DNA from 3 places in the Micromonospora luteifusca genome. Region 2 is predicted to be linked to each of the others. Evidence: riboswitches for the same ligand, from Rfam matches in the RefSeq annotation. Region 2 holds a riboswitch; each other region holds the start of a gene.
The links. A riboswitch is a leader RNA that binds a small molecule or an ion and turns the genes downstream of it on or off. The one in region 2 is predicted to bind cobalamin.
Positions count from the first base shown of each region.

Region 1 (10,367 bases), 6.4 Mb from region 2:
GACGGCCGCGACGAGCGCCGCCGCGGCGAGCCGACGCCACCGGTGTGCCGGCCTGCTGAGCCGTACGCGCACGCCTGCGGTCACGTCGGGCGGGTCGGGTGTCTCCAGCCAGGTGGACAGGTCGCGCAGTTCCCGTTCGAGGTCACCCATACCGGACCTCCTCGTGGTCGAGCAGGCCGCGAAGCTTCGTCAGGGCCCGAGACGTACGCGACTTCACCGTGCCGCGGGGCCAGCCCAGCGCCGCCACCGTCTCCTCCTCGGTGAGATCGAGGAAGAACCGGCAGACGATCACCTCGCGATCGCGTACCGGCAGTTGACGCAGGGCCTCGACCAGCGCGGTGCGGCGCTCCCCGGCGAGAACCGCGCTGACCGCCCCGTCCTCGGCGATCTCCGACGTCGGGTTCGCCGCGGCGGCCCGCAGGACGAGCCCGTCGCGCCGGCCACGGGAGCGGTGCAGGTTGCGGGTCTCGTTGGCGACGATCGCGAGCAGCCAGGACCGGAACGACGACTCGCCCCGATAACGGGACAGCTTGCGGTACGCCTTCACGAACGCCTCCTGGGTGACGTCCTCGGAGTCCGAGCCCGCGCCGAGCAGCACCGCCGTCCGGTACGCGGACGCGGTGTGCCGGGCGACCAGGAGGTCGTACGCCTCCAGGTCACCTGCCCGAGCGCGGGTGACGAGTGCGTCGTCGTCCAGGGCGAACCTCCGTTCCGGTCACAACCCATGACACCGCTCACGCGCTGCCGGTTCCAACTCCGGGTTCTCGAAAAGTGGCTCAGCTGTCTCCCACCCGGCGTGCAGCGTATTGCCAGGAATCGGTGCTGCACTGGAGGGCGTCGAGGAGAGGGGCTGGTCATGAGCTGGTTCAACCGCCGGTCACGGGGTGCCGAGGCGACCCCGACGAAGCTGGACCGCGAGGCGACCCGCGACGATCTCGCCGCGCTGGAGTCGTTCGTCGCCTCTCGGCGGGGGGTGGAGTTCTACCTGGAGCCGGAGACGACCGCGACGGACACCACCGTGGTGGCGATCGCCCACGACGGCGAGTGGATCCGTCGCCGTACCGGCACGCCACGCGCGGCGGGGGCCATCGCCCGCAAGCACGCGGTGCCGCTGTACGAGGCGGCCCGCACCGGCTACCCGGAACGGATGCGGACCTGGAGCCGAGCCCACCCGGAACGCCACGCCCGCTGAGCCCCGCGGCAGCGGATCATGGCGAGCGGCGCAGTCGCCCGTTCCGTCAGGATGCCCGGCTAGACCGGGGATGTTCCTGCACGCCCATCGGGTTCCGCACGTGCGAGTGATCGCTGAACACCTCCGCGTCTACGGCATCAGCTTCAAGGGAGTCACACAGACAGTCGGCTCCCTCCGCAGGGTCACGCCGCCACCGGCCAATCAGCTCGTCGTCTCGTGCATCAGGCAACCCCGCGCGCCGATATTTCCGCAGGTCAATGTGGTGAGCATGGCGGGGCGGTGCCGGGGTCTGCGTTGACCGGCGGCGCGAGGGTGTGGCAGCATTCGCGGCCTGACGGCAGTGAAGGAAGTCGGTGCGAATCCGACGCGGTCCCGCCACTGTCACCGGGGAGCGATCCCCCCTCGTGAGTCACGGCCGTGTGTCTGCGGTTGGAAGGCCGGGGGAAGAGCGTCGATCCGGAAGCCAGGATACTTCGGCCGTCGGGACGTACCCCAGGGCGTGGACACCCGAGGAGGACCCGATGACGCAGGGCGTCTCATTCATCGACCGATATCGTCGTGGCTCGTGCGGCTGCCGTGCCGTCGCCACGATCGGCAGCATCGTCGGCCCACCGGCTCCCGGGCGCGATCTCTCCGCTCACCGCTGAGTCCGTACCGCACCGCCCGTCGTCTCCGGCCCTGCGCCGCTGACCAGGCCGAACCCTGCGCCCATCCCTCATGCCGGGTCGCTCCCGCGAGCGCCTCGACGTCACTGTCCGGAGCCTGCCGTGCGCATCCTGTTGCTCTCCACCGCCGACACCGACCTGCTGGCCGCCCGCGCCAGCGGTGCCGACTACCGGCTGGCCAACCCCGCCCGGGTCGCCGCCGACGAGGTGCCCGCCCTGCTCGACGGGGTCGCCCTCGTCGTCGTACGCCTCCTTGGCGGTCGGCAGGCGTGGCCGGACGGCCTCGCCACCGTGCTCGACAGCGGCATCCCGACGGCCGTGCTCGGCGGCGAGGCACTACCCGACGCGGAGCTGATGGCCATCTCCACCGTGCCGTCCGGGGTCGTCACCCAGGCGCTGGCGTACCTGGTCGAGGGTGGCCCGGACAACCTCGGGCAAATGGCCCGGTTCCTGTCCGACACGGTGCTGCTCACCGGCGAGGGGTTCGCCCCACCCGCACCGACTCCGGCGTACGGCGTGCACCGCGAGTACCCCACCAATCCGGAACAGCCCACCGTGGGGATCGTCTTCTACCGGGCGCACGCGTTGGCCGGCAACACCGATTTCGTCGACGTGCTGGCCGAGGCGGTGCGGACGGCCGGCGGCAACCCGCTGCCGATCTTCTGCGGCTCGCTGCGCGGGCTGACCGCGACCGCCGGTCCGCTCGGGCTCTTCGCCCGCTGCGACGCGCTGCTGGTCACCGTGCTCGCGGCCGGCGGCGCGGTCGCCGCGGACGCCTCCGGAGGCGGCGACGAGGACGCCTGGGACGTCGGCGCACTGGCCGCCCTGGAGGTGCCGATCATCCAGGCGCTCTGCCTGACCAGCACCCGTGAGCAGTGGGCCGGCAGCGACGCCGGACTGTCCCCGTTGGACGCGGCGATGCAGGTGGCCATCCCCGAGTTCGACGGCCGGATCATCACCGTGCCGTTCTCGTTCAAGCAGATCGACCCGGACGGCCTCTCGGTCTACGCCGCCGACCCCGAGCGGGCCGCCCGGGTCGCCGGCATCGCGGTGCGCCACGCCCGGCTGCGGTACCTGCCGAACCACGACAAGCGGGTCGCCGTGGTGCTCAGTTCGTACCCCACCAAGCACTCCCGGGTCGGCAACGCCGTCGGGCTGGACACCCCGGTCTCGGCGGTCCGGTTGTTCGCCGCGCTGGCCGAGGACGGCTATGACCTGGGCGCCGCGCCGCCGCCCACCGACGGGGACGCGTTGATCCACGCGCTGATCGCCGCCGGTGGTCACGACGTGGAATGGCTCACCCCGGAACAGTTGGCCGGCGCCGAGGCCCGGATTGCGGGGCAGACCTACCGACGCTGGTTCGACCAGGTCCCGGCCGAGCTGCGCGAGCGGATGCGCGAACACTGGGGTGAGCCGCCCGGCGAGCTCTACACCGAGGGCGGCGACATCGTGCTCGCCGGGCTGCGTTTCGGCAACGTGGTGCTGCTGATCCAGCCGCCACGCGGTTTCGGGGAGAACCCGATCGCCATCTACCACGACCCGGACCTGCCGCCCAGCCACCACTACCTGGCCGCGTACCGCTGGTTGGCCGCGCCCGTCGCCGACGGCGGCTTCGGCGCGGACGCCGTGGTGCACCTGGGCAAGCACGGCACCCTGGAGTGGCTGCCCGGCAAGGGCCTCGGCCTGGCCGCCGACTGCGCACCCGACGCCGTCCTCGGCGACCTGCCGCTGGTCTACCCGTTCATCGTCAACGACCCCGGCGAGGGCACCCAGGCCAAACGGCGGGCACACGCCGTGGTGATCGACCACCTGGTGCCGCCGATGGCGCGCGCCGAAACCTACGGCGACCTGGCCAAGCTGGAGCAACTGCTCGACGAGTACGCCACCGTGCAGGCGCTCGACCCGGCCAAGGTGCCCACCGTGCGGGCGCAGATCTGGGACCTGGTGCGTGCCGCCGAACTGCACCACGACCTGCACGCCGAGGCGATGCCCCACGCCGACGACTTCGACGACTTCGTGCTGCACCTCGACGGGTACCTCTGCGAGGTCAAGGACGTGCAGATCCGCGACGGTCTGCACATTCTCGCCGACGCGCCCACCGGTGAGCCGCGGGTCAACCTGGTCCTCGCGGTGCTGCGCGCGCCACAGGTCTGGGGCGGCGCCCGTGCCCTGCCCGGTCTGCGCCAGGCCCTCGCCGGCGCGTACTCCCTCGACGAGCAGGCGTTGCTCGCGTCACCGGGACAACGACTGGCGTTGCCCACCGCGTTGACCGACGTGGTGGACGGTCCGGCCGGCACCGCCGCCGACGCCGTCGACCTGATCGAGGCACTCGCCCGGCGGTTGGTCCTCGGCATGGAGACGCTCGGCTGGAACACCGACGCCGTCGACACGGTGGTCGAGGAGGTGACCGGCCAGCGGGTCCCGGACGTCGCCGCGGTGCTGCACTTCGCCGCCACCGAGCTGGTGCCCCGACTGGACCGGACCACCGACGAGTTGACCCACACCCTCGGCGCGCTCGACGGCCGGTTCGTGCCACCCGGCCCGTCCGGCTCACCCACCCGTGGCCTGGTCAATGTGCTGCCCACCGGCCGTAACTTCTACTCCGTCGACCCGAAGGCCATTCCCAGCCGCAACGCCTGGGACGTCGGAGTGGCCCTCGCCGACTCCCTGCTGGCCCGGCACCTCGCCGACACCGGCGCGTACCCCCGCTCGGTGGGGTTGACCGTGTGGGGCACGAGTGCCATGCGGACCCAGGGCGACGACATCGCCGAGGTGCTCGCGCTGTTGGGCTGCCGTCCCGTCTGGGACGACCGGTCCCGGCGGGTCACCGGCATCGAGGTGGTGTCGACCGCCGAGCTGGGCCGGCCCCGCGTCGACGTCACCGTGCGCATCTCCGGGTTCTTCCGCGACGCGTTCCCGCACGTCGTGGCGCTGCTCGACGACGCCGTCCGGCGGGTCGCCGCCCTGGACGAACCGGACGAGGAGAACTACCTGCGGGCGCATGTCGCCGCCGACCTCGCCGAGCACGGCGACGAGCGACGGGCCACCGCGCGGATCTTCGGGTCGAAGCCCGGAGCGTACGGCGCGGGCCTGCTGCCCCTGATCGACGCCCGGACCTGGCGCAGCGACGCCGACCTGGCCGAGGTGTACGCGGTGTGGGGCGGCTACGCCTACGGCCAGGGCCTGGACGGGCGGGAGGCACGCGCCGACATGGAACGCTCCTTCGCCCGGATCGCCGTGGCGGTGAAGAACCAGGACACCCGCGAGCACGACATCGTCGACTCCGACGACTACTTCCAGTACCACGGCGGGATGGTGGCGATGGTCCGTCACCTCACCGGCACCTCGCCACAGGCGTACGTGGGTGACTCGGCGATGCCGCACGACGTGCGTACCCGCACCCTGGGCGAGGAGACCCGGCGGGTGTTCCGCGCCCGGGTGGTCAACCCGAAGTGGATCGCCGCGATGCGCCGGCACGGCTACAAGGGCGCGTTCGAGCTGGCCGCCACCGTGGACTACCTGTTCGGCTACGACGCCACCGCGGGCGTAGTCGACGACTGGATGTACGAGCACCTGGCCGCCGCGTACCTATTCGACGAGACGACCCGGGAGTTCCTGGAGCAGTCCAACCCGTGGGCGCTGCGTGGCATCACCGAGCGGCTGTTGGAGGCCGCCGACCGGGGGCTGTGGGCCAAACCCGAGCCGGCCACCCTGGACCGGCTGCGCGACACGTACCTGGCCAGTGAGGGCGACCTGGAGGACCGGGCGTGAGCGCGAGGAGTGAGCCGGGTTTGCGAGCCCCGCAGTCGCGATCCAAGGAGGCAGCGTGAGCGCGAGGAGTGAGCCGGGTTTGCGAGCCCCGCAGTCGCGATCCAAGGAGGCACAGTGACCACGTATCCGTTCAGTGCCGTGCTCGGCATGGCCGACATGCGACTGGCGTTGCTGCTCAACGCGGTCTCCCCGGCGATCGGCGGGGTGTTGGTGCGTGGCGAGAAGGGGACTGCCAAGTCCACTGCGGTGCGGGCTCTCGCCGCGTTGCTGCCTCCGGTCCGTCGGGTCGCCGGCTGCCGTTTTGGTTGTGACCCGGCCGATCCCGACCCGGCCTGCCCGGATGGCCCGCACCCGGTCGGTGCCGCTGCCGAGACTCACCCCGCCCGGCTGGTGGAGTTGCCGGTCGGTGCCGCCGAGGACCGGGTGGTCGGCTCACTGGATCTGGAGAAGGCCCTCGGCGAGGGTGTCCGCGCCTTCGAGCCGGGTCTGCTCGCCGCCGCGCATCGGGGTGTCCTCTATGTCGACGAGGTCAACCTGTTGCACGACCACCTCGTCGACCTGCTACTCGATGCGGCGGCGATGGGCCGCAGCCACGTCGAGCGGGAAGGCGTCTCGGTCAGCCATGCCGCCCGGTTCCTGCTGGTGGGCACGATGAACCCGGAGGAGGGGGAGTTGCGCCCGCAGTTGCTCGACCGGTTCGGGCTCACCGTCGAGGTGGGCGCCAGCCGTGACCCGGAGGTCCGGGTCGAGGTGGTCCGTCGCCGGCTCGCCGCCGATGCCGACCCGGCCGGCTTTGCCGCCCGTTGGGCCGACGCCGACGCGGAGGTCGCCCGCCAGGTGGCCGCCGCACGCCGTCGGCTTCCCGGGGTACGACTTCCGGACGCGGCGTTGCGGCAGATCGCCGAGGTGTGCGCCGCGTTCGACGTGGACGGTATGCGCGCCGACATCGTCACCGCCCGTACCGCGTTGGCGCACGCCGCCTGGCATGGCCGGGACCGGGTCACCATCGACGACGTCCGGGTGGCGGCTCGGCTGGCCCTGCCGCACCGTCGGCGCCGCGACCCGTTCGACACCCCCGGGTTGGACGACAAGCGCCTCGACGAGGCGTTGCAACGTGCCCAGGACGCGCACCCGGACGACCCGGACGACAGCGGCCCGGACGACCGTGGCCCCGATGGCGGTGGCCCCGATGGCGGTGGCCCGGACGATCGTGGCCCCGACGACACCGGTCCGGCGGGCGGTGAGGGCTCGCAGGGTGGTGACGGCAGTGGCTCCGACGGGGTCGACCAGGGTGGACCGGGTTCGGCCGGGCACCCGGCCCGTGACGGCGCTGGCCCGGACGGGCACGTCGAGGGGCCGAACGGGGCGGACGACAGTGGACGGCCGCAGCACCCGACAGACGACCGGGGTGGGCCCGGTCAGCACGCGGGGGCGGCCGGCGGTCGAGCTGCGGCCCGCGTCGACGAGGACTCGACCCGTGGGCGGGGCAGCGGCGGAGAAGCTCAGCCGGTGGCCGTACCCCGGGGTGGGCTGAAGGCGCGGGTGCTCACCGCGCCCGGGGTGGGTGACGGGGTGCCCGGCCGGCGCTCGCGTGCCCGCACCGGCCGGGGGCGCACCGCCGGGGCCCGGGTGCCGACGGGTCGGGTCGGGGCGTTGCACCTGCCGGCGACGGTCCGTGCCGCCGCGCCGCACCAGACCTCCCGGGGGCGGCTGACCGGCCCGCTGCGGTTACGCCCGGACGACGTGCGCGAGGCGGTCCGGGAGGGGCGCGAGGGAAACCTGGTGCTGTTCGTGGTGGACGCGAGCGGCTCGATGGGTGCCCGGCAGCGGATGACCGCCGTGAAGGACGCGGTGCTCGCTCTGCTCACCGACGCCTACCAGCGGCGGGACAAGGTCGCGGTGATCGCCTTCCGGGGTGCCGGCGCTCGGACGTTGCTGCCGGCCACCTCGTCGGTGCTGGCCGCCTCGACCCGGCTGGCCGAGTTGCCCACCGGTGGGCGTACGCCGTTGGCGGAGGGGCTGCTCGCGGCCGCCGACCTGCTGCGGGTGGAGCGGTTGCGTGACCCGAAGCGCCGCCCCCTGGTTCTCATCGTCACCGACGGCCGGGCTACCGCGGGCACCCGCCCGCTGGACCGCTCCGCGGGAGCGGCAGCGGTCCTGGCGGCAACCGGAGCCGCCTGCGTGGTCATCGACTGCGAATCCGGCCCGGTACGCCTGCACCTGGCAGGTCGCCTGGCAACCCAGCTGACTGCCCCACTACACCCCCTGACAGCCCTGACCCACCCCAGCCCCCACTCGCGCGATCTTGCACTTCCGGTCGCGGCACAGAGGACGTAATGCACGTATCGCAGACCGAAAGATCGCGGGAGGAATGGGCGTGGGCGTGACGAGCAGGGGAGATTGCTGATGCCGCAGGGACAGCCGACCAACGTGCCCGCCGACGGGTTGACCACCCGGCAACGGCGGCACCGGCCACTGCTGATCGTCCACACCGGACAAATGAAGGGGAAGTCGACAGCCGCCTTCGGGTTGGCGTTGCGGGCCTGGACGGCCGGCCTGCCGGTCGGGGTGTTCCAGTTCGTCAAGAGCGCCAAGTGGCGGGTGGGGGAGGAGAACGCCTTCCGCGCGCTCGGCGAGGTGCACGAGCGCACCGGTCAGGGCGCACCGGTGGCCTGGCACAAGATGGGCGAGGGCTGGTCCTGGATCCAGCGCGGCGGCGACGCCGACCACGCCGCCGACGCCCTGGAGGGCTGGCGGCAGATCCAGCGTGACCTCGCCGCCGAGCGCTACGGGCTGTACGTGCTGGACGAGTTCACCTACCCGATGAAGTGGGGCTGGGTGGACGTCGACGAGGTGGTGGCCACCCTGGCCGACCGGCCCGGCTTCCAGCACGTGGTCATCACCGGCCGCGACGCCGACCCGCGTCTGGTCGCCGCCGCCGACCTGGTGGCCGAGCTGACCAAGGTCAAGCACCCGATGGACGCCGGCCAGAAGGGCCAGAAGGGCATCGAGTGGTGAACGTCCCCACCGAACCGTGGCCGCTGCCTCGGGTGGTCGTCGCCGCCCCGGCCAGTGGTCACGGCAAGACGACCGTGGCCACCGGGCTGCTCGCCGCGCTGCGCCGTCGCGGCCTGACGGTCAGCCCGCACAAGGTCGGCCCGGACTACATCGACCCCGGCTACCACGCCCTCGCCGCCGGCCGGGCTGGCCGCAACCTCGACCCGTTCCTGGTCGGGGCCGAGCGGATCGCCCCGCTGCTGCGGCACGGCGCGAGTGTGCCCACGCCCGCCGACATCGCCGTGGTGGAGGGCGTCATGGGTCTGCACGACGGCGCGGTCGGCCGCCGCGACTACGCCTCCACCGCGCACGTCGCCCGGCTCATCGAGGCGCCGGTGCTGCTGGTGCTGGACACCACCGCCCAGGGTCGTTCGGCCGCCGCGCTGACGCTGGGCATGGCCGCGTTCGACCCGGCCGTGCGCATCGGCGGGGTGATCCTCAACCGGGTCGGCTCACCCCGACACGAGACGCTGCTGCGCGACGCCCTGGCCGAGGTGGGCGTGCCGGTGCTCGGGGCCGTCACCCGCGCCGCCGAGGTCGCCGCCCCGGCCCGGCACCTCGGGTTGGTGCCGGTCGCCGAGCGGGCACCCGAGTCCCTCGCCATCGTCACCGCGCTCGCCGAGCTGGTCGAGGCCACCGTGGACCTCGACGCGGTGCTCGACCTGGCCCGTACCGCCCCGGCACTGACCACCCCGGCCTGGGACCCGGTCGCCGCCGTCGGCGGGCCGGCCGGCGCCGAGCGGCCGCTGGTCGCGCTCGCCGGTGGTCCGGCTTTCACCTTCTCGTACGCGGAGACCGCCGAACTGCTCGCCGCGGCCGGCGCCGACGTGGTCACCGTCGACCCGCTGCGCGACCCGGCGCTGCCCGCCGGCACGCGCGCGGTGGTGATCGGCGGCGGCTTCCCCGAGGCGTACGCCGAGGCGCTCGCCGGCAACGCCGCACTCCGCGCCGAGCTGGCCGACTTCGACGGGCCGATCGTGGCCGAGTGCGCCGGGCTGCTCTACCTCGGACGGTCCCTGGACGAGGTGCCGATGTGCGGGCGGCTGGACCTGAGCGCCCGGATGACCGGCCGGCTCACCCTCGGCTACCGCGAGGCGGTGGCCGTCAGCGACTCCCCGGTGGCCCGCGCCGGCGAGGGCGTACGCGGCCACGAGTTCCACCGCACGACCACCGACCCGCAGCACGGCGAGGCGCCGGCGTGGCGCTGGGACGACGCGGAGCACGGCTTCGTCGCCGGCCGGGTGCACGCCTCCTACCTGCACACCCACTGGGCCGGTCACCCCGCCGCCGCCCGCCGGCTGGTCGAGGCGTGCCGATGAGCGCCGACGATCGCTCCGCCGCCGGAGTGCACGCCGGGTCGGCCGACGCCACGCTGACCGGGGTGGGCGTCGGCCCGGGCGACCCGGAACTGCTCACCGTCAAGGCGGTGCGGGTCCTGGGCGAGGCCGACGTGGTCTTCGTACCCGTGATGGCGGACCGGGTCGAGCCCACCGCGACCGCCGGTCCGACACCGCCGGGCGGGGACGCCGGGCGGGCCGAGCGGACCGTGCGGTCCTACGTCGCGGCGAACCGCCTGCGCAGGCTGCCGTTCGCCCTGGACGACCGGGGTGGGGTGACCGCCCGCCGCGCGGCGGCCTGGGACGACGCGGCCCGGGTGGTGGTCGAGGCGATCGACGCGGGCG
Region 1 covers NZ_JAFBBP010000001.1:5,069-15,435, reverse strand. Annotated here, with positions in the region: gene JOD64_RS00060 (hypothetical protein) at 1-150, opposite strand, end outside; gene JOD64_RS00055 (RNA polymerase sigma factor) at 143-637, opposite strand; gene JOD64_RS00050 (hypothetical protein) at 857-1,192, shown strand; cobalamin riboswitch at 1,511-1,688, shown strand; gene cobN (cobaltochelatase subunit CobN) at 1,960-5,628, shown strand; partial or broken gene JOD64_RS00040 (putative cobaltochelatase) at 5,684-7,965, shown strand; gene cobO (cob(I)yrinic acid a,c-diamide adenosyltransferase) at 8,035-8,646, shown strand; gene JOD64_RS00030 (cobyrinic acid a,c-diamide synthase CobB) at 8,643-10,004, shown strand; gene cobI (precorrin-2 C(20)-methyltransferase) at 10,001-10,367, shown strand, end outside.
Region 1: linked by a shared signal. The riboswitch ahead of cobN (cobaltochelatase subunit CobN) and the one ahead of JOD64_RS28990 (ribonucleoside-diphosphate reductase subunit alpha) in region 2 are both predicted to bind cobalamin.

Region 2 (10,367 bases):
TCGACCCGTAGTGCGGGGCGATGCCGAGTTGGGCGAGGCGGCGGTCGGCGACGTGCTGGAGGTACTCCCGCATGTCGGTCAACGTCAGACCGGGCACACCGTGGCCCAACAGGTCCTCGGCGAACTGCACCTCACACTCGACAGCCTCGGTCAGCATCTGCCGAACCTGGTCGGCGAGGTCGTCGTCGAACAGGTCCGGCTCCTCGCCGCGGACGGTGTCGACGACGTCGAACGCGAACGCCATGTGCATGGACTCGTCACGGAACACCCAGTTGGTGCCGGAGGCCAGGCCGTGCAGCAGGCCACGGGAACGCAGGAAGTAGACGTAGGCGAACGCTCCGTAGAAGAACAGCCCCTCGATGCAGGCGGCGAAGCAGATCAGGTTGAGCAGGAACGTGCGCCGGTCCTCCCGGGACCGCAACTCCCGCAGGTCGTTCAACGAGTCGATCCAGCGGAAGCAGAACTCAGCCTTGCGGCGGATCGAGGGGATGTTCTCGATCGCGGCGAAGGCGGCGAACCGCTCATTCTCGTCGGGCACGTACGTGTCGAGCAGGTTGAGGTAGAACTGGACGTGCACGGCCTCCTCGAACAACTGCCGGGACAGGTAGAGGCGACCCTCGGGGCTGTTGACGTGCTGGTAGAGGTTGAGCACCAGGTTGTTCGCGACGATCGTGTCGCCGGTGGCGAAGAACGCGACCAGCCGGCTGACCAGGTGCCGCTCAGCCGGCGACAGCTTGTCCAGGTCGGCGAGGTCGGCGTGCAGGTCGACCTCCTCGACCGTCCAGGTGTTGCGGATGGCGTCGCGGAACCGGTCGAAGAAGTGCGGGTAGCGCATGGGACGGAGGGTGAGGTCCATCCCGGGGTCGAGCAGCATGTGCGTGGTCCTCGGGTCGGCGGTGGTGTCGGCGATCATGTCGGCGGTGCTCACTGGCAGGCCTCGCACGACTCGGGGTTCTCCAGCGAGCAGGCCAGCGCCTCCGCGTCGACCGTGACGGGTGCGACGGCGCTGACGGTGGCCTGCTGGATCCGGGTGGCGGGGCGCGAGCGCAGGTAGTAGGTGGATTTCAGCCCGGCCTTCCAGGCGTACAGGTACATCGAGGAGAGCTTGCCGATGGTCGGTGCGGCCAGGAACAGGTTCAGCGACTGCGACTGGTCGATGAACGGGGCGCGGGCGGCGGCCAGGTCGATCAGCGCCCGCTGCGGCAGTTCCCATGACGTGCGGAACAGCTCCCGGACGCCGGCTGGCAACTCCGCGATCTCCTGCACCGACCCCTCGGCGCGCTTGATCGCCGACCGGATCCGGTCGGTCCACAGACCGCGGGCCTTCAGCTCGCGTACCAGAGCGGTGTTGACCTGGAGGAACTCCCCCGACAGGGTCTCGCGCTTGAACAGGTTGGACACCTGCGGCTCGATGCACTCGTAGCACCCGGCGATCGAGGCGATGGTCGCGGTCGGGGCGACCGCCACCAGCAGCGAGTTACGCAGCCCGTACGCCTCGACCCGCTCCCGCAGCGCGGCCCAGCGTGCGGTCTGCGTGCCCTCGACACCCCACAGGTCCGGTTGCAACTGGCCCCGCGCGGCCCGGGTCTGCCCGTACGCCGGATGTGCGCCGAAGCGGCGGGCCAGGTCGGCGGAGGTCTCCAGCGCGGTCAGGTACAGCTCCTCGCTGATCCGGGTGGACAGCTCCCGCGCGACCGGGGAGTCGAACGGCAGCCGCAGTGCGAAGAACACGTCCTGCAGACCCATCAGGCCGAGCCCGACCGGCCGCCAGCGGGGGTTGCTCGCCGCTGCCTGCGGGGTCGGGTAGTAGTTGATGTCGATGACCCGGTCGAGGAAGGTCACCGCGGTACGGACGGTGGCGCGCAGGCGCTCCCAGTCGATGCCGTCGTCGGTGAGGTGGGCGGCGAGGTTCACCGAACCGAGGTTGCACACGGCGGTCTCGGCGTCGCTGGACACCTCGACGATCTCGGTGCAGAGGTTGGACAGGTGCACCACGTTGCCGTCTTCGGCGGTCTGGTTGCACAGTCGGTTGGCGGCGTCCTTGAAGGTCATCCACCCGTTGCCGGTCTGGGCGAGGGTCCGCATCATCTTCCCGTACAGCTCGCGGGCCGGGACCTGCCGTACGTAGCGACCCTGCGCCTCGGCCTCCCGGTACGCGGCGTCGAAGCGCTCCCCCCACAGGTCGGGCAGTTCGGGCACCTCGTGCGGGTCGAACAGCGACCACATCTCGTCGGCCTCGACCCGGCGCATGAACTCGTCCGGGATCCAGTTGGCCAGGTTCAGGTTGTGGGTGCGCCGGGCGTCCTCGCCGGTGTTGTCCCGCAGTTGCAGGAACTCCTCGATGTCCGGATGCCACGGCTCCAGGTAGACGCACGCCGCGCCCTTGCGCCGGCCGCCCTGGTTGACCGCGGCGACACTCGCGTCCAGCGTGCGCAGCCACGGCACGATCCCGTTGGACTGCCCGTTGGTGCCGCGGATCAGTGCGCCCCGGGACCGGACCCGGGAGTACGCGATGCCGATGCCGCCGGCGAACTTGGACAGGTTGGCGACCTGGGCGTACCGCTGGTAGATCGAGTCCAACTCGTCCAGCGGCGAGTCGACCAGGTAGCAGGAGGACATCTGGGTGTGTCGGGTCCCGGAGTTGAACAACGTCGGTGAGCTGGGCAGATAAGCCAGGCTGGACATCAGTCGGTAGAAGCCGATCGCCTCGTCCGGCGTTTGGGACAACCCGCAGGCAACCCGCAGCAGCCAGTACTGCGGGGTCTCCAGCACCAGCCGGCTGGTGGGGTGGCGCAGCAGGTACCGGTCGTACACCGTGCGCAGGCCGAAGTACTCGAACCTCCGGTCGCCGTCCGGATCGATGGCGTCGTCGAGCATCGCGTCGTGAGCGGCGACGAACGCCGCGGTGTCGTCACCGATGAGCCCCTCGGCATGGCCGATCCGGATCGCCGCGCTGAACGAGGTGACGCCCTGCCGGCGCACCTCCTTGTCGACGTAGCCGGACAGGAGCCGGGCGGCGAGGCGCGAGTACTGCGGTTCCTCACCGATCATCTCGGCGGCGGTCTGGATGGACAGCCGGTCCAACTCGGCCGTCGTCGCGCCGTCGTACAGGCCGCTGATCGTGCGGGTGGCGACGCGCATCGGGTCGACGTCGGTCAGGTCGTCGGCCCACCGTTCGACCGCCCGGACGATCTTGTTCAACTCCACGGACTCGGTGCTGCCGTTGCGCTTGCGGACCTGCATCGGCGTCCGTCGCAGGGCCGCGTCGCCGCTGGCCGGGACTACCTCGGTGACTGTCACCACTCACTCCTCGCGAGTTCGAGACCTGATGGCCCTCGGACGCGTGGAGACAGACACCGGCGGACGCCACGCCATGCGGACGTGGGTCGGGTGGCGTCAGCCGTCCCACGCGGCCTCGGACCGCCGCGCAACCCGGGTTCGGGTACGTGGCGCGCTGGCAGGTCTTCGGACTCGCGGGCAGGACCGGGTTCGCCGGTCTCCTACTGGCCGTCGCTTCCCAGACCGATTGGTGGCCCAGTGCTTCTGACGGCGGTCGTTCCCACTCACCGCTGCGGGACAGTCCCGGATTTCCACCGGGTTCCCTGTTGCCTCGACCGCCCCGGATGAGCGGCCGAACCAGCTGCGCTCGACACCATATATAGGGACGCTGCCGTTGTCACACCCCACATGTCGGTCCCGGGGCGTGTCGGCGGCCGGGCTGGTGACGACCGTCACCGGCCCCGAGGGACACGCTCGGCCCGGCCGATGCGAGGCGGTGAACGCCGGCGCCGCCGAGGCCCGGACGAAGGCGTGGTGGAGCCAGAAAGGTGCGATGTATCGAGTCAACAGATGTAAAGAATCCTGCTCATACTTCGCCGTCAATGTTTCCGTCCTGAATGAACATCTTATCTTCACGGGTCCTATCCGGATCCTCTTGTCAATGCCTCGACCGGGACGAGCCGACGCCCGCAGCCCGGGAATGCCCAGAAAAATCGACTACGGGGGCGGCGTCCACCAGCACGAGGCCTGCCACCGCAGCCCACGGCGGGCACCCGCCAACCGGTAGCGTCGTCAAAAGCAGACCATTCGAAACATTGGATGTCTGTGGCCGGGGGGTGATCGACATCGTTGACGGGCCGGATCCGCCCTCCGTATACTCCCAGTGATCATCTGATCTTTGGCCTAGCCGGGCGAGGAGCGCATGCCGCAGATCACTGCCGTCACCGTCGAGGACGTCCGCTTCCCCACCTCCCTGACCGCTGACGGCTCCGACGCCATGAACAAGGACGGCGACTACTCGGCGGCCTACGTCGTTCTGCACACCGACGGCGTCGACAGCGTGGGTGCGCCGCTCGCGGGCCACGGTCTGACCTTCACCATCGGCCGGGGCAACGACATCGTCGTCGCGGCGGCGGTCCATCAGGCACAGAGCCTCGTGGGCCTGGACGTCGCGACGATGGCAGCGGACATGGGTGCGGTCTACCGCCTCCTCACCTCCGACTCGCAGCTGCGCTGGCTCGGGCCGGAGAAGGGCGTCGTCCACCTGTCGCTGGCCGCCGTGCTGAACGCGTCGTGGGACCTGGTCGCCCGGCTCGCCGACAAGCCGCTGTGGCGGCTGCTCGTCGACATGTCCCCCGAAGAACTCGTCGACATCGCGGACCTGCGCTACCTGTCCGACGCGCTGACCCGGGACGAGGCACTGGCCATCCTGCGCGCCAAGGAGAGCACGAAGGCCGATCGTCTCGCCGAGCTCGACCGGACCGGCTACCCCGCCTACACCACCTCCGCCGGCTGGCTCGGCTACGGCGACGACAAGCTGCGCCGGCTGTGTCAGGAGGCGGTGGACAGCGGCTACGGCTACGTCAAGCTCAAGGTGGGCGCCAACCTCGACGACGACATCCGCCGGTGCGGGATCGCCCGCGAGATCCTCGGCCCACACCGCAACCTGATGATCGACGCCAACCAGGTGTGGGACGTCGGACAGGCCATCGAGTGGGTGAAGGCCCTCGCCCAGTTCGAGCCACTGTGGATCGAGGAGCCGACCAGCCCCGACGACATCCTGGGCCATGCGGCCGTCCGCCGCGCCGTCGCTCCCATCGGAGTCGCCACCGGCGAACACTGCCACAACCGGGTGATGTTCAAGCAGCTGTTCCAGGCCGGGGCCATCGACTTCTGCCAACTGGACACCGGCAGGCTGGCCAGCATCAACGAGATCGTCGCCGTGCTGCTCCTCGCCGCGAAGTTCGACGTCCCCGTCTGCCCACACGCCGGCGGTGTCGGGCTGTGCGAGATGGTGCAACACGTCTCGGTGCTCGACTACGTCTCGATCTCGGGAGATCTCACCGACCGTGTCACCGAGTTCGTCGACCACCTGCACGAGCACTTCACCGACCCGTGCATCGTCCGCGACGCCGGTTCGGGCAGCGGTTACGTCCTGCCCAGCCAGCCCGGCTACTCCACGCGGATGCGTCCCCAGTCGGTCGCGCTCTACCGCTTTCCCGACGGCCCCTACTGGGCTGCGGCACAGCCGACTACCGTGTCATCTCCGGAGCCGTACGTGATCGCGGGTGGAACGGCCACCCCCGCCGGCCGCTAGGAGGTGTCATGTCGCGCACCGACGAGGTGGTGAACGGCATCAAGCGGATGATCCTCGAAGGAAGGTTCAAGCCCGGGGACCGGCTGCCCATCGAGAAGGACCTCGCCGAGTCGCTCGGCGTCTCCCGGGGATCGCTGCGTGAGGGGATGTCCGCCCTGTCGATCCTCGGCATCGTCAACATCCGCCAGGGTGACGGCACCTACATCACCAACCTCGACGCGCCGCAACTGCTGGCCCCGATGGGCTTCGTGGTGGACTTCCAGGGCCAGGGCGACCCACGGCACATCCACACCGTCCGGCGGCTGCTGGAGTGCGAGGCCGCCCGGTTGGCGGCGACCAGGATCACCGACGAGGCTCTCGCCCAGGCGGGAGAACTGCTCGACGAGGCGGCCCGGATCGCCGGTCGGTCACCGCAGGACCACGAGCGGATCATGGAGATCGACATCGCGTTCCACCGGATCATCGCCGTGCACGCCGAGAATCCGGTGCTCGTCGGTCTGATCGAGGCCTTCGCCGGGCGCACTCTACGCGGGCGGCTCTGGCGGAGCCTGCACGAGGAGGGCGCGGACCGGCGTACTCATGACGAACATGTCGCAATCCTGCAGGCTCTCCTGGCACGCGACCCGGAGCGGGCCCGCATCCGGATGGCCAACCACCTGATCGGGGTGGAGGAGTCGTTGCACGGGCTGCCCGACGACGGTGACACGAACGCCGAGCCCGCTCGGTTCTGAGCCGCCGTCAGCGCTCGTCGCGTTCCGCGCTGATGCTCCCGGTCATCGCCGCGACCAGATCGTCGGTGGTGACCTCGTCCGCGCTCAGCCGGGCGGCCCGCCGGCCGAGACGCAGCACCTCGACCCGGTCGGCGATCTCGAGCACCTGAGGCATGTTGTGGCTCACCAGCACCACCGACATGCCGGCGTCGCGGGCACGCCGGACGACGTCGAGCACCCGCTGGGTCTGGACCACGCCGAGCGCCGCGGTGGGCTCGTCCAGGATGACCACGCTGGTGGCCCAGATGATGGCGCGGGCCACCGCGACGCACTGCCGCTGCCCACCGGACAACATCGCGATCGGGGTGGTGACCCGGGGGATCCGGACACCCAGTTCGTCGAGGGCCGCGGCGGCACCCTGCCGCATGGCGCGCTTGTCGAGCAGCCCCAGCCGGCCGAGCGGCCCGGAGCGCAGGATCTCCCGCCCGAGGTACAGGTTGGCGGCCACGCTGAGGTCGTCGGCGACGGCGAGATCCTGGTAGACGGTCTCCACCCCTGCGCGCCGTGCGTCCAGTGGGGTGGAGAACTGGACGGGACGACCGCCCACCCGGATCTCGCCCTCGTCGGGCGGGTGCACGCCGGACAGCGTCTTGATCAGGGTGCTCTTTCCGGCGCCGTTGTCGCCGATCAGCGCGACGACCTCACCCCGGTGGACCGTGAAGTCGGCACCGCGCAGCGCCTCGACGTGCCCGAACCGCTTGACGATGCCACGAGCTTCGAGGACCGGCGGTTCGTCGGCGGTCGGCTGCCGTTCGCTGTCGGCGGTGGCCGTCGGGGTCGTGCCCATCACTGCACCGGGGGGTTGGCGCAACTCGGTTCGAGCACCGCCTTGATCTCCGCGGAGTCGATGTTCTCCTTGGTGACGAACGTGACGCCGGTGTCCGCCGACGCCAGCGGCGCCTTGTCCCGCAGGTGCTTGACCATCTTGTCGACGCCGAAGTAGCCCATCTTGAACGGGTTCTGCACGACCAGCGCCGAGATCTGGCCGCTACGCACGCCGGCGATCTCGTCCGGGGCGGCGTCCCAGCCGATGATGACCACCTTGCCCGACTTGTTCGCCGCCTGGATGGCCTGCGCGGCGCCGAGCACACTCGGCTCGTTGGCCGCGAAGATGCCGGCGAGGTTGGGGTTGGCCGTGAGGATGTTCTCGGTGACGCGTCGTGCCTCGTTGACGTCACTGCGGCTGGGCTGCTGGCCGACCAGCTTCAGGTTGGGGAACTGGGCGAGGCCGGCCTTGAAGCCGTCGACCCGCTCGGTGTTGGTCTGCGATCCGGGCTGGAACTCGACAAGTGCCACCTCGTGGTTGCCGGGGCCGAGTTCGGTGGCGAGCATCTTCGCCGCCTCGGTGGCCGACGCACGGTTGTCGGTGGCGAAGAGGGGCACGCTCGACGGCTGCGGGCTGGTGCCGGAGTCGATCATCGCGACCGGGATGTTGGCGCCGATCGCCTGGTCGGTCGCCGGTGCCAACGCGCGGGAGTCGGTCGCCGCGTAGACGATGCCGTCGACCTTCTTGGTGACGAAGTTCTGGATCAGGTTGACCTGGCCCTCGACATCGGTTTCGGTGGTCACCCCGTCCCACTGGACGGTGACGTCGCCGGCGCGCTGCGCGGCACACTCCGCCCCGGCCTTCACCGTGTTCCAGTAGTCGGCCCCGACGGCCTTCGGGACGACGGCGAGCTTCAACGGGCCACTCGCGTCCTTGGTCGCGCCATCGCCTCCGTCGCGGACGTCGACTCCGCCGCAGGCGCTGAGAAGAGCGGTCGCCGCGGCTACGGCCAACATGGCCTGTGCGCGCAGGATGGGCCGTCGCGTCCGTCGGCTGGTGGTGGTGTGCGCCATGATGCGTGTCCTTCCTCGTTCGGACTCTCGGAATGGCATGTCAACCCCGTGCTTCCAGCCGCCGTCGGCGGTACTGGTCGAAGTAGACGGCGGCCCAGATGATCAGGCCGACGATCACCTGCTGGTAGTGGATGCTGATGTCGAGCAGGACGGCGCCGTTGCGCACCAGGGCGATGAGGAACGCGCCGATGATGGTCCCGACGATCCGGCCCTGGCCCCCGAAGAGGCTGGCTCCACCGATGACCGCGGCGGCGATCACATCGAGCTCCAGCGAGATCCCATAGTTCGGCTGGCCGGAGTTGACCCGGGACGCGGCGATCATGCCGCCCAACCCGACCAGCACACCCGCCAGCACGTACACCCCGGTCAGGTGGCGCCGCACCCCGATGCCGGAGCGGCGGGCCGCCTCCAGGTTGGAGCCCATCGCGTAGGTGTACTGGCCAAAGCGCGTCTGGGAGAGCAGGAAGGCAACCCCGACGGCGACCAGGACGGTGATCACCACGGCGAACGGGATGCCGAGGATCTCCCCGTTGCCGAGCAGCTGGAAGGATCGGGGCAAACCGTAGACGCCGACCGCTCCGCTGACGATGAAGACGAGACCGCGGCCCACGGACATCGTTCCCAGCGTCGCAATGAACGGCGGAATCCGGGCCACGGTCACCAGCAGCCCGTTCAGCAGCCCGGCCAGCGCGCCGACGCCGATCGCCACGATCGTCGCCGCCCAGAGCGAGAAGCCGAGGTCGCGGACGACCATCGCGCCCGCGACGCCGGCCAGCGCGGCGATCGACCCCACGGACAGGTCGATGCCCTTCGTGATGATGACCATCGTCTGCGCCGTGGCGATGATGGCGATCACCGCGGTCTGCGCCCCGATGTTGAAGAGGTTGTCCGCGGTCAGGAAGTAGGGACTGGCGAGGGTCAACGCGATGAACAGGACCACGAGCGCGGTCGCGGCGGTCAGCTCGGAGACGGCGTGGGAGATCCGTTCCCGGAACCAATCGCTGAGTTCGCCGCGCTGCGAGCCGGCGGCTGCCTCGACCGTACTCATCGTCGGACCTCGCATGCCCGGGCACCGCCCGTAGAGATAGGTCGGATGTTTCCCTCGATCAGGCGTTACCTTGCCACGCATCTACATATGTTGCCAAGGTCTTGCCGACATGTTTTGTCAGCGATGCCCAGGCCACCACGGGCATACGTCTGATCAAACTGGCACAACCTGCGACCGATCGATCACCATGCCCAGGCGGGGAGGGGCTTTCGGCCCGTCAGGCCGCGAGCCGCTGCGGCCTCACGACGTCTCCAGCCGGTAGGCCCGACGGGCCGTCTGTCGCCAGATCGCCGCACGCTCGTCGTCGCGGAGCGGGTCCAGCAGGTCGGTGAGGGCCTCGACCCAGCGGGTGTACGAGGTGGCGAGCAGACACACCGGCCAGTCCGAGCCGAACATCAACCGGTCCGGGCCAAACACGTCGAGCGCGTGCTCGACGGCGGGCCGCACATCCGCCGTCGTCCAGGACGGGCCGTCCACTTCGGTCACCAGGCCGGAGAGCTTCGCCGTCGTGTTGGGCTCGGCGGCGAGCGTACGCAGGTCACGGGGCCAGTCGCCGAGGCCGGCACGCCCGAGCGACGGTTTGCCGAGGTGGTCCAGGACGAACCGCATCTGGGGCAGATCGCGGACGAGCCGGGTGGCCGCCGGCAGTTGGTGGTCGCGCACCAGCAGGTCGAAGGCGAGGCCAGCGGCGCCGACCGCGGCGATGCCCCGCCGGACCTCCGGGCGGTCGAGGTACGCCGGGTCAGGTTCGGATTGGACGAGGTGCCGGATCCCGACCAGCCGGTCTCCACCCCGTGCGGCCCGGAGCCGGTCGAGGCGATGGTCGACGTCGTCCGCGGTGAGGTCGACCCAGCCGACGACTCCGGCGATGAGGGGGTCGTCGGCCGCGATGCCCAGCAGTTCGGGCGTCTCCGTCCGGGCGGCGACGGACTGCACGACGACGGTCTGGGTGACCCCGACGGCCCGGGCTGCCGGGGCCAGGTCGACCGGAGTGAAGTCGTCGTCGATCACGGCCATGGTGTGCGGATCGATCCAGGGCTGCGGGTGCCGTGCCCGGACCCAGAGGTGGTGGTGCGCGTCCACGATGCCCGGTCCCGACGGGGTTTCGTTGGTC
Region 2 covers NZ_JAFBBP010000001.1:6,434,851-6,445,217, reverse strand. Annotated here, with positions in the region: gene JOD64_RS28995 (ribonucleotide-diphosphate reductase subunit beta) at 1-913, opposite strand, end outside; gene JOD64_RS28990 (ribonucleoside-diphosphate reductase subunit alpha) at 925-3,243, opposite strand; cobalamin riboswitch at 3,440-3,656, opposite strand; gene JOD64_RS28985 (enolase C-terminal domain-like protein) at 4,202-5,596, shown strand; gene JOD64_RS28980 (FadR/GntR family transcriptional regulator) at 5,605-6,327, shown strand; gene JOD64_RS28975 (ATP-binding cassette domain-containing protein) at 6,335-7,153, opposite strand; gene JOD64_RS28970 (ABC transporter substrate-binding protein) at 7,153-8,205, opposite strand; gene JOD64_RS28965 (ABC transporter permease) at 8,246-9,253, opposite strand; gene JOD64_RS28960 (amidohydrolase family protein) at 9,494-10,367, opposite strand, start outside.

Region 3 (10,367 bases), 1.7 Mb from region 2:
GGCGGCGGTGTGGGTGTGCGTGGTCCCGGTGAGACCAAGCTGGAGACCGACCGGCGGCGCATCCGCCACCGCATCTCCCGGCTGCGCCGCGAGATCAAGAACATGCGGACGGTACGCGTCACCAAGCGTGCCCGACGCACCCGCAACTCCATCCCTGCCGTGGCCATCGCGGGCTACACCAACGCCGGCAAGTCCAGCCTGCTCAACCGGCTGACGGACGCGGGCGTGCTGGTGGAGAACGCGCTGTTCGCGACACTGGACCCGACCACCCGTAAGACCACCGCCTCGGACGGGCGGATCTACACCCTCTCCGACACGGTCGGCTTCGTCCGGCACCTGCCGCACCAGATCGTCGAGGCGTTCCGCTCGACGCTGGAGGAGGTCGCGGAGGCGGATCTGGTGGTGCACGTCGTCGACGGCACCCACCCGGATCCGGAGGAGCAGGTCCGGGCGGTGCACGAGGTGCTCGCCGAGGTGAGCGCGGATCGGCTCCCCGAGCTGCTGGTGGTCAACAAGACCGACGCGGCCGACGAGGACACCCTGCTGCGGCTCAAGCGGCTCTGGCCGGACGCGATCTTCGTGTCGGCGTACTCCGGTATGGGCATCGAGGACCTGCGCTCGGCAATCGAGGACCGGCTGCCGCAGCCGGCCGTCGAGGTCCGGGCTGTGCTCCCGTACGACCGCGGTGACCTGGTGGCCCGGGTGCACCGCACCGGCGAGGTGCTCAGCACGTCGCACCTGCCGGAGGGCACCCTGCTGCACGTCCGCGTCGGCGCGGATCTGGCTGCGGAGTTGGCGCCGTTCGACGTCGAGCGGCAGGGGCAGGCGGCCGGCAGCCGATCCTGAGCGCCCACGGCGTCATCCACCCGAAACGCGTGGCATGCGACACTGGCCGAATGCGCCGCGTTGTTTCCTCGGTCACGGTTGCCCTCGGCCTGTTCGGGGCAACCGTGGCGCTCGCCGGAGTCGCCGCAGCGGCTCCCGCCGCCGGGTCGTCCGTGCTCCCCTCCGTCGCTGCTGGCCAGAAGCGGTGCACGATCGTTGACGAGCGGCTGCGGGAGCTGTCGGGTCTGGTCGCGACCAAGAGCGGCTACATCGTGATCAACGACGACACCCAGGACGCGGCACGCAAGCGGGTCTTCTTCCTCGACAGCAAGTGCAAGATCTCGAAGGATCCGGTGCGATACCCGGGGCAGGGCCCGGTCGACACCGAGGATCTGGCCCTCTCCAAGGATGGCGGCACCCTCTGGATCGCCGACACCGGTAACGCCACCACCGCGAAGGAGCGCCGCACGCGCGTCGCGCTCTGGTCGATGCCGGTCACCGGCGGTAAGCAGCCGACGCTGCACCGGATCTCCTACCCCGAGGCCAAAGCGCACGAAGCCGAGGCGTTGCTCATCGGCGACGACGGAAAACCGTTGATCATCACGAAGGTGACAAGCGGCAAGGCCGAGATCTACACCCCGACGGCGGCCTTGAAGAACGGCGACACCGACCCGGTGCCGATGCATAAGGTCGGCGAGATTGCGCTGCCGAAGACGCAGACGGAGAACCCGCTCAACACGTTCGGCCGGATCGCCATCACCGGTGCGGCCCGTTCGTCGGACGGCTCCCGGGTGGTTCTGCGCACCTACGCGGATGCCTTCGAGTTCGACGTGAGCGGCGGTGACATCGTCGGCGCGCTCACCACCGGCAAACCGCGGGTTACGGCGCTGGCCGACCCGTTCGGCGAGGCGATCAGCTACACCCCGGACGGGAAGACGTTCGTCACCGTCTCCGACGCGGGCCGGTTCACCGAGGAGGAGACCCTCGACGTCCTCAGCTATACGCCGTCCAGTTCGACCGCGGTGCCACTGGCTCCGGCCGAGGGCGTGAAGGCGGCCGCTTCGAAATCCTGGACCGCTGGGCTGGGCCTCGACGAGATCATGTACATGGTCGGCGCGGTCGGGTTGATCGGTCTGCTGCTGGTCGGCGCCGGCATCATCGGCATCGTCCGGGCGCGCCGCCGGGTGCCGGAGGCCGACGCGTCCGAGACGTCGGACCCGGATGGCGGGCCGGTCGGCACGCGCGCAGGCCGTGCCGTCGACGGTTCCGCGGCACCAGGTGACCGTAAGGGTGGTGTCTACGGTGGCGGCGCCCCCGCGGGCGGCGGGGCTTACGGCGGTGGCGCGGGTCGCGGTGGTCCGGCACCGGCAGGCGGTGCCGTGTACGGCGGTGCCGGCGGCCGGCCAGCAGGCGCCGGCGGTGGCTACGGTGCGGCACGGCCGGACGGCGGCGTCGGTGGCGGCGTGTACGGCGGTGCTCGCCCGCCAGCCGGTGGCGGTGGTCGCCCTCCGGCTGGTGGCGGTGCTCGCCCGCCGGCTGGTGGCGGTGGTCGCCCTCCAGTCGGTGGCGGCGGTCGTCCCCCAGCGAGTGGCACCCCTCGCCCCCCGGCCGGTGGCGTCGGTCGTCCCCAGGGCGGTGGCGGCGGTCGTCCGCAGGGTGCCGGCGGTCGTCCTGGCAGCGGTGTTTATGGCGGTGACGGCGGCCAGCCCGGCGCCGGTCGTGCCGAGCCGCCTCGGCGCGGTGGGCAGGAGCCCGACCAGCGGGGCCAGCGGCCCGGCCGTCGGCGTGACGACGATGCGCCCGTCGACCCGTACGGGCCGTATCCCGGGGGCGGTCGCGGCCACCGGGGCGACCGCTACTGACGGACGTCGGGGCTCTCATCCGTCCCTGAGAACGAACGTGGGTGAGCGCCTGTCGCACTCACCCACCCAGCGACCGGTCAGATCCGGCGCAGCACCGCCACGACTCGGCCCATGATGGTGGCGTCGTCACCGGGGATCGGGTCGAAGGCTGGGTTCTGTGGCATCAGCCAGACGTGCCCGTCGCGCCGCCGGTAGGTCTTGACGGTCGCCTCGCCGTCGAGCATGGCGGCCACGATCTCGCCCGAGTCGGCGGTCGGCTGCTGCCGAACGACCACCCAGTCGCCGTCGCAGATCGCCGCGTCGAGCATCGAGTCGCCCTTGACCTGGAGCATGAAGACCTCGCCCTCGCCCACCAACTCGCGGGGCAGCGGGAAGATGTCCTCCACGGCCTGCTCGGCGAGGATCGGCCCACCAGCGGCGATCCGGCCAAGCATCGGCACGTACGCCGGGGTCGGTCGTTGTGCCCGGGACAGCTCGTCGTCGATGGCCTCGCTGGGGGCGCGAACGTCCACGGCGCGCGGCCGGTTGGGGTCGCGGCGCAGGAAGCCCTTCTTCTCCAGCTCCTTGAGCTGGTAGGCGACGCTGGACGGCGACACCAGGCCGACGGCCTCGCCGATCTCCCGGACGCTCGGCGGGTAGCCGTACCGCTCCACCCAGGTGCGGATGAATTCCAGGATGCGACGCTGGCGGGCGGTCAGGTCGACCGTCGCCGGGTCGGGGAAGGCGCTGACCACCGGGGTGACCGGGCGCACGGCGGGCTGACCCGTTCGGCTGCGCGCGGCACTGCGGCGTCGGGTGGCTGGCGGGCCCGCATCGGTGATCTGCTGCGGGCTCTTCGGCCGGCTGGCCCGGTCCTCGGTCACGTCCGTCCTCCCTGGTCGGCGCTGGGTGCCTCGTCGGCTCGTGGTGCGTGCGGTGGTGCCACGTTGTTCATGACCGTATAGGTGAGATCAGTCATTTTCAAACATCTGTACGACCTCTCACCGGCGTGTCGGGGTGAAAAACCACTCCGGTCGTACGGATGTTCTGATAAATGGTACGTCAGGTAGTACTGGTGTTCGATCATTGGCTGTTTTCCGGGCCACTTCGGCCTGCTGGCCGGTAACTCGGGCGGGGTGTCGGCGTTGGGTCTTCGGGCGTGCTGTGGGTGCGGATGACCGGATGGTCCGTGACGCGCCGGACACGCCGCCCAACTTGACCCGGCTTCCCCGGCGACATACGGTCAACCCCTAGATGTAGTAGTGACACGGGCGTAAGTTGCCCACAGGTTGGGTCCGACTACCGACCGCACTCCAGTAACGTCGACCACGGCGGACGTCATCCGAGGATGGCACCGTCGCGGTGAGTCGTGCCCAGGGGTGCCCGGTGCGGTCGCAGTCGATCATTTTTGATGGAGGTGGGCGATGCGGTGTCCGTACTGCCGGCACGCTGACTCCCGGGTGGTCGACTCGCGGGAGGCCGACGACGGCCAGCTCATCCGACGGCGGCGGTCCTGCCCGGAGTGCGGCAAGCGGTTCACCACCGTCGAAGAGGCGGTCCTCGCGGTCGTGAAGCGCAGCGGGGTGACCGAGCCGTTCAGCCGTACGAAGATCATCGGCGGGGTGCGCAAGGCGTGCCAGGGTCGGCCGGTCGACGAGGACTCGATCGCGTTGCTGGCTCAGAAGGTCGAGGAGACCGTGCGGGCCAAGGGCGCGGCCGAGATCCCCAGCCACGACGTGGGGCTGGCGATCCTGGGCCCACTGCAGGGCCTGGACGAGGTGGCGTACCTGCGGTTCGCCAGCGTCTACCGGTCCTTCGACTCGCTCGCCGACTTCGAGCAGGAAATCGAGACATTGCGCGCCGCCGCCCGTGCCCGGGAGGGCGCGGCGGAGGCCGGGGCGGCGGAACCCGCCGGCCGTACCAACTGAGATTTGTGTTTGACGAGGGGGCGGATGAGATGTCGGGGGATGGTGTGACGACAAGCAGGTCACGTAGCAAGGCCAACGCGAGCGCCGGGCTGAAGATCGAGCGGGTGTGGACCACGGAGGGTGTCCACCCGTACGACGAGGTCACCTGGGAGCGCCGCGACGTCGTGATGACGAACTGGCGGGACGGCTCGATCAACTTCGAGCAGCGCGGCGTGGAGTTCCCCGAGTCGTGGAGCGTCAACGCGGCCAACATCGTCACCACGAAGTACTTCCGGGGCGCGGTGGGGACCCCGGAGCGGGAGTGGTCGCTCAAGCAGTTGATCGACCGGGTGGTCACCACCTACCGCACCGCCGGCGAGGAGTACGGCTACTTCGCCAGCCCGGCGGACGCCGAGATCTTCGGGCACGAGCTGACCTGGATGCTGTTGCACCAGGTGTTCAGCTTCAACTCGCCGGTCTGGTTCAACGTCGGCACGCCGTCGCCGCAGCAGGTCAGCGCCTGCTTCATCCTGGCCGTCGACGACTCGATGGACTCGATCCTCGACTGGTACAAGGAGGAGGGGCTGATCTTCAAGGGCGGCTCCGGCTCCGGGGTCAACCTGTCGAGGATCCGCTCGTCCCGTGAGCTGCTCTCCTCCGGCGGCACCGCCTCCGGTCCGGTCAGCTTCATGCGCGGCGCGGACGCCTCGGCCGGCACCATCAAGTCCGGTGGCGCGACCCGCCGGGCGGCCAAGATGGTCATCCTCGACGTGGACCACCCGGACATCGAGGAGTTCGTGGTCACGAAGGCGCGCGAGGAGCACAAGATCCGTGCGCTGCGCGACGCAGGGTTCGACATGGACCTCGGCGGCTCCGACATCGTCAGCGTGCAGTATCAGAACGCCAACAACTCGGTCCGGGTCTCCGACGAGTTCATGTCGGCGGTGGAGAACGGCGGCGGCTTCGACCTGCGCGGCCGGCTGGACGGCTCGGTGATCGACACCGTCGACGCCAAGAAGCTCTTCCGCACCATCTCGCAGGCCGCCTGGGAGTGTGCCGACCCGGGCCTGCAGTACGACGACACGATCAACGACTGGCACACCTGCCCGGAGACCGGGCGGATCACCGCGTCGAACCCGTGCTCGGAGTACCTGCACCTGGACAACTCCTCGTGCAACCTGGCCTCGCTCAACCTGATGAAGTTCCTCCGCGCCGACGGCGGCTTCGAGGTGGAGAAGTTCGTCAAGTCCGTCGAGTTCGTCATCACCGCGATGGACATCTCGATCTGCTTCGCGGACTTCCCGACCGAGAAGATCGGCGAGACCTCCCGCGCCTACCGGCAGCTCGGCATCGGCTACGCCAACCTCGGCGCCCTGCTGATGGCCACCGGCCTGCCGTACGACTCGGAGCAGGGCCGCTCGGTCGCCGCGTCGATCACGTCCCTGATGACCGGCACCGCCTACCGTCGCTCGGCTGAGCTGGCCGGCGTCGTCGGCGCGTACGAGGGCTACGCCCGCAACGCCGAGCCGCACAAGCGGGTCATGCGCAAGCACGCCGCCGCCAACGACGAGATCAAGCCGACCAGCCCGGTGGCCACCGCGATCGTCCGAGAGGCGACCAAGCAGTGGACCCAGGGCAACAAGATCGGCGATAAGTTCGGTTGGCGCAACGCGCAGGCGAGCGTCCTCGCCCCGACCGGCACGATCGGCTTCATGATGGACTGCGACACGACCGGCGTGGAGCCGGACCTGGCGCTGGTCAAGTTCAAGAAGCTGGTCGGCGGCGGCTCGATGCAGATCGTCAACCAGACGGTGCCGCGCGCCCTGCGCAGCCTCGGCTACCCCGAGGAGCAGGTCGAGGCGATCGTCGAGCACATCGCCGACCACGGCCACGTGGTGGACGCCCCGGGCCTCAAGCCGGAGCACTACCCGGTCTTCGACTGCGCCATGGGGGAGCGGACGATCGCCCCGATGGGGCACGTGCGGATGATGGCGGCCATCCAGCCGTTCGTCTCCGGTGCCATCTCCAAGACGGTCAACATGCCGGAGGCGGCCACCGTCGAGGACGTCGAGAAGATCTACTTCGAGGGCTGGAAGCTCGGCCTCAAGGCCCTGGCGATCTACCGGGACAACTGCAAGGTCGGTCAGCCGCTCTCGGTGGCCAAGTCCAACAAGGCCACCCAGCCGGCCGCCGTCGAGACCGCGCCGGCCGCCCCGGTCGCGGTGGAGAAGGTCATCGAGTACCGGCCGGTACGTAAGCGCCTGCCGAAGAAGCGTCCGTCCGAGACGGTCAGCTTCTCCGTCGGTGGTGCCGAGGGCTACCTGACCGCGTCGTCCTACCCGGATGACGGCCTCGGTGAGGTCTTCCTCAAGATGTCCAAGCAGGGCTCGACCCTGGCCGGGGTGATGGACGCCTTCTCGGTGGCCATCAGCATCGGCCTGCAGTACGGCGTGCCGCTGGAGACGTTCGTCAGCAAGTTCACCAACATGCGCTTCGAGCCGGCCGGTATGACCGACGACCCGGACGTGCGGATGGCGGCCTCGGTGATGGACTACATCTTCCGTCGCCTGGCGCTGGACTTCCTGCCCTACGAGCGCCGCGCCGAGCTGGGCATCTTCACCGCATCCGAGCGGGCCGCGCAGCTGCGGGCCGAGGCCGACGCCGAAGCCGCCGCGGTCACCGGCGTGGAGCTCACCGCGATGGCGTCCTCGGCACCGGTGGAGACCCCGGCAAAGCCGGAGGCCGTCGCCCAGCCGGCCCAGGAGATGGCCGACGTGGCCGTCGCCAAGCCGGCTCCGAGCGTGGGTTCCAGCACGGAACTGCTCGAGGCCGTGATCGGCAAGGCCGCCGACGCACCGCTCTGCTTCACCTGCGGTACGAAGATGCGCCCGGCCGGTAGCTGCTACGTCTGCGAGGGCTGCGGCTCCACCAGCGGCTGCAGCTGACACGTCATCGACGAGCCCCGGGCGTTGACGCGCCCGGGGCTCGTCGGTCGGTGCGGATCCGCTTGAGTCCGTTGCGGACGATCGCGAGCAGGTGGTCGACGGCGCATCGCGGCGCTGACGTGAGTGTTCAGGTCACTCGGACCAACGATCCTGGTGGGTCACCGACGACACGGGACGTCGCTGGCGCCAGCCGTGCCGCTCCAGGTCCGGCGTCTGCTCCAGATGGGTGACCGGGCCGAGGCAGAGCCACGCCACCGGGCGGACGGTGGCCGGGATGCCGAGCAGGTCGCGCAGGAACGGTTCCCGGTAGAACGAAACCCAGCCGACCCCGAGTTGCTCGGCGGTTGCGGCCAGCCACAGGTTCTGGATCGCCAGACAGACCGAGTAGAGGCCGGCGTCGGCGATCGCGTGACGACCGAGAACGGCCGGCCCACCCCGCTCCGGGTCGTACGTGACCACGACCGACAACGTCGACTCGCGTACGCCATCGATCTTTATTCGGGCGAAGCGTTCCGCCGCCGCACCGTCGAGAGTGGCCGCGAAGGCGTTCCGCTCCCGCTCCACGTGCCGGTGGAACTCCTGCCGCAGCTCGGGATCACGGACCAGGATGAAGTCCCAGGGCTGGGAGAGACCGACGCTCGGCGCGGCGTGCGCCGCCGTGAGGATCCGGTCCAACGTCTCGGCGGGGATCGGCGCCCCGGTGAATTGGCCACGCACGTCCCGGCGGCGATGGATGGTCTCGTAGAGTCCGGTGTTCAAGGCAGGCTCCCGCTACGCTCGCGCCCCTGACGGGGCCGATGACGCGAGGCCGGTCTTCGGACTCCCGGATCTACGCTGGTCACCCGCCTTCCCAGCCCTTCAGGGCCAGTGGCTGCGTCTGGTGCGCGTGGGTGGCAGCTCTCCGGTCACCGCGGCGGGCCCGTGCCGGACTCACACCGGCTTCCCGATTCTCCCCACTCACGTGGGGCACCTCGCAACGTTTGTGCCACCGCCCACCATAGCGGCCCGTCGCCGGTGCTTCGATGATGCCGCATCACCAGGGCGCTGCCCAGTTGGGCCAGCAGCGCTGCCTTCAGCGCCGGGCAGACCCGCCCCGGGGGCGTGCTGCCGTTCGTCGGTATACCTCACGGTCATTTATGACTCTGAGGTATACCGCTCTCGTCGGGATTGGTGCCGCCAATCGAGCCGCGCGGGCAGGCACTCCGTGCCGCGTCGGCGGCACGAGGGGGCAATCAGTCGGCAGGAGCGGGCGCCGGTGGTCGTGCCGGATGGTTCGGTAACACCCGCGCTCCGCCTGACGAAGAAGAGGTGTGGAGGCTACGAGAGGGGACGGCCTGTGAATGAGCCCAGCCAAGCCGATGATGACATCTCCGGCATTGGAACCGATCCGGTGGCCTTCGAGGCCTTCTACCGGCGGCACCTGGAGGCGGTGGGCCGGTTCGTGGCGCGGCGGGTCGACGACCCACATCTCGCCGCCGACCTGACCGCCGACGTGTTCCTGGCGGTGATCGAGTCGGCGGCCGGCTACCGGCCGGACCGGGGTAGTCAGGTCGGCTGGCTGTACGGGGTGGCCCGCAACGTCATCGGCGACGAGCGGCGTCGGGCGGCCCAACGGCTGCGGGTGACCGGCCGACTGGCCGGACGACGGGACCTGGGCCCCGATGACATCGCCCGCATCGAGGAGCGCATCGACGCCGAGGCGGCGGCCCGCCGCACCTGTCGCGCGCTGAGCGAGCTCCCCGAGGGCGCCCGGACGCTTGTCGAACTCGTCGCCGTGGACGGCCTCACCGTCGCGGAGGCGGCGACCGTGCTCGGGGTGTCGCCGGTCGCCGCCCGGGTCCGCCTGCATCGCGCCCGTCGCGTCGTCCGCGCCGTTCTCGCCTACCCGGCAGCCACCACCCTCGCCTGAAGAGACGGAGATGACGCCATGAACAAGACCGACCAGTCGCCGCCCGGTTTCGAGGAGCAGCTCCTCACGGATCTGACCGCCCACGTCGCCCGGCGGGCCGAGATGGCTTCGGCGGCCCGTCCGGTCAGACGCCGCACCCGGTTCCTGCATGGTTGGCGCCTCGCCGGAGCGTTCGGGCTGGCAGTCACACTGACCGCCGGTGCGCTGGTGGTCCAGACGATGGGGGTGGGCGACCACCCGCCGCCCACGGCAAGCGCGTCGGAGATCCTCCGGATGGCGGCCGACGCCGCCCGGCAGCAGCCCGAGCTCACCGCCCGACCCGACCAGTACGTCTTCACGGAAGCCCTGGCGACGATCCGGGACAGGCCGGACAGCGGCCCGTACCGGACCATTCGGAACCAGCTGTGGCAGTCGGCGGGCGGAGTCGCGTACACGCAGGGACGTTACCGACCGGAGACCGATCCGAACGGGTGGGGAGAGCTGAGGGTGCTCCGCACGGGCGATGCCGCCGATCCCGAGAAGGAGCTCGACGCGTTCCAGCCGCCCGCCTACCACGGTGACCTGCCCACCGATCCGGACGAGTTGCTTCGATACCTTCGGGAACACCCGGTCGACCTGCATCTTCCCGAAGCAGCCGACGAGGAGGCCGTCTACGGGGACGAGAGCATGGCGTACACCAGCGCGCGGTCGATGCTCGAAGGCTACGTGCCGCCCCGAGCGCTCGCGGCGCTGTTCGAACTACTCGCACGGGAGCCCGGAGCGGTCGTCATATCGGGCGACGTGGTGGACGCCGCCGGTCGGCATGGGGTGGCGATTCGGATGCCCGGCGTGATCGGAGGTAACGAGGACTTCCTCTTCGACCGGGACACCCACGTCTTCCTTGGCACCCGAGGGTCGGTGGTGCGCAACGGCAAGGAGTCCCTGCACACGGCTGTCGCGC
Region 3 covers NZ_JAFBBP010000001.1:4,770,369-4,780,735, forward strand. Annotated here, with positions in the region: gene hflX (GTPase HflX) at 1-846, shown strand, start outside; gene JOD64_RS21780 (hypothetical protein) at 897-2,687, shown strand; gene lexA (transcriptional repressor LexA) at 2,765-3,550, opposite strand; gene nrdR (transcriptional regulator NrdR) at 4,091-4,594, shown strand; gene JOD64_RS21795 (vitamin B12-dependent ribonucleotide reductase) at 4,624-7,518, shown strand; gene bluB (5,6-dimethylbenzimidazole synthase) at 7,651-8,277, opposite strand; cobalamin riboswitch at 8,308-8,507, opposite strand; gene JOD64_RS21805 (RNA polymerase sigma factor) at 8,855-9,427, shown strand; gene JOD64_RS21810 (CU044_5270 family protein) at 9,446-10,367, shown strand, end outside.
Region 3: linked by a shared signal. The riboswitch ahead of bluB (5,6-dimethylbenzimidazole synthase) and the one ahead of JOD64_RS28990 (ribonucleoside-diphosphate reductase subunit alpha) in region 2 are both predicted to bind cobalamin.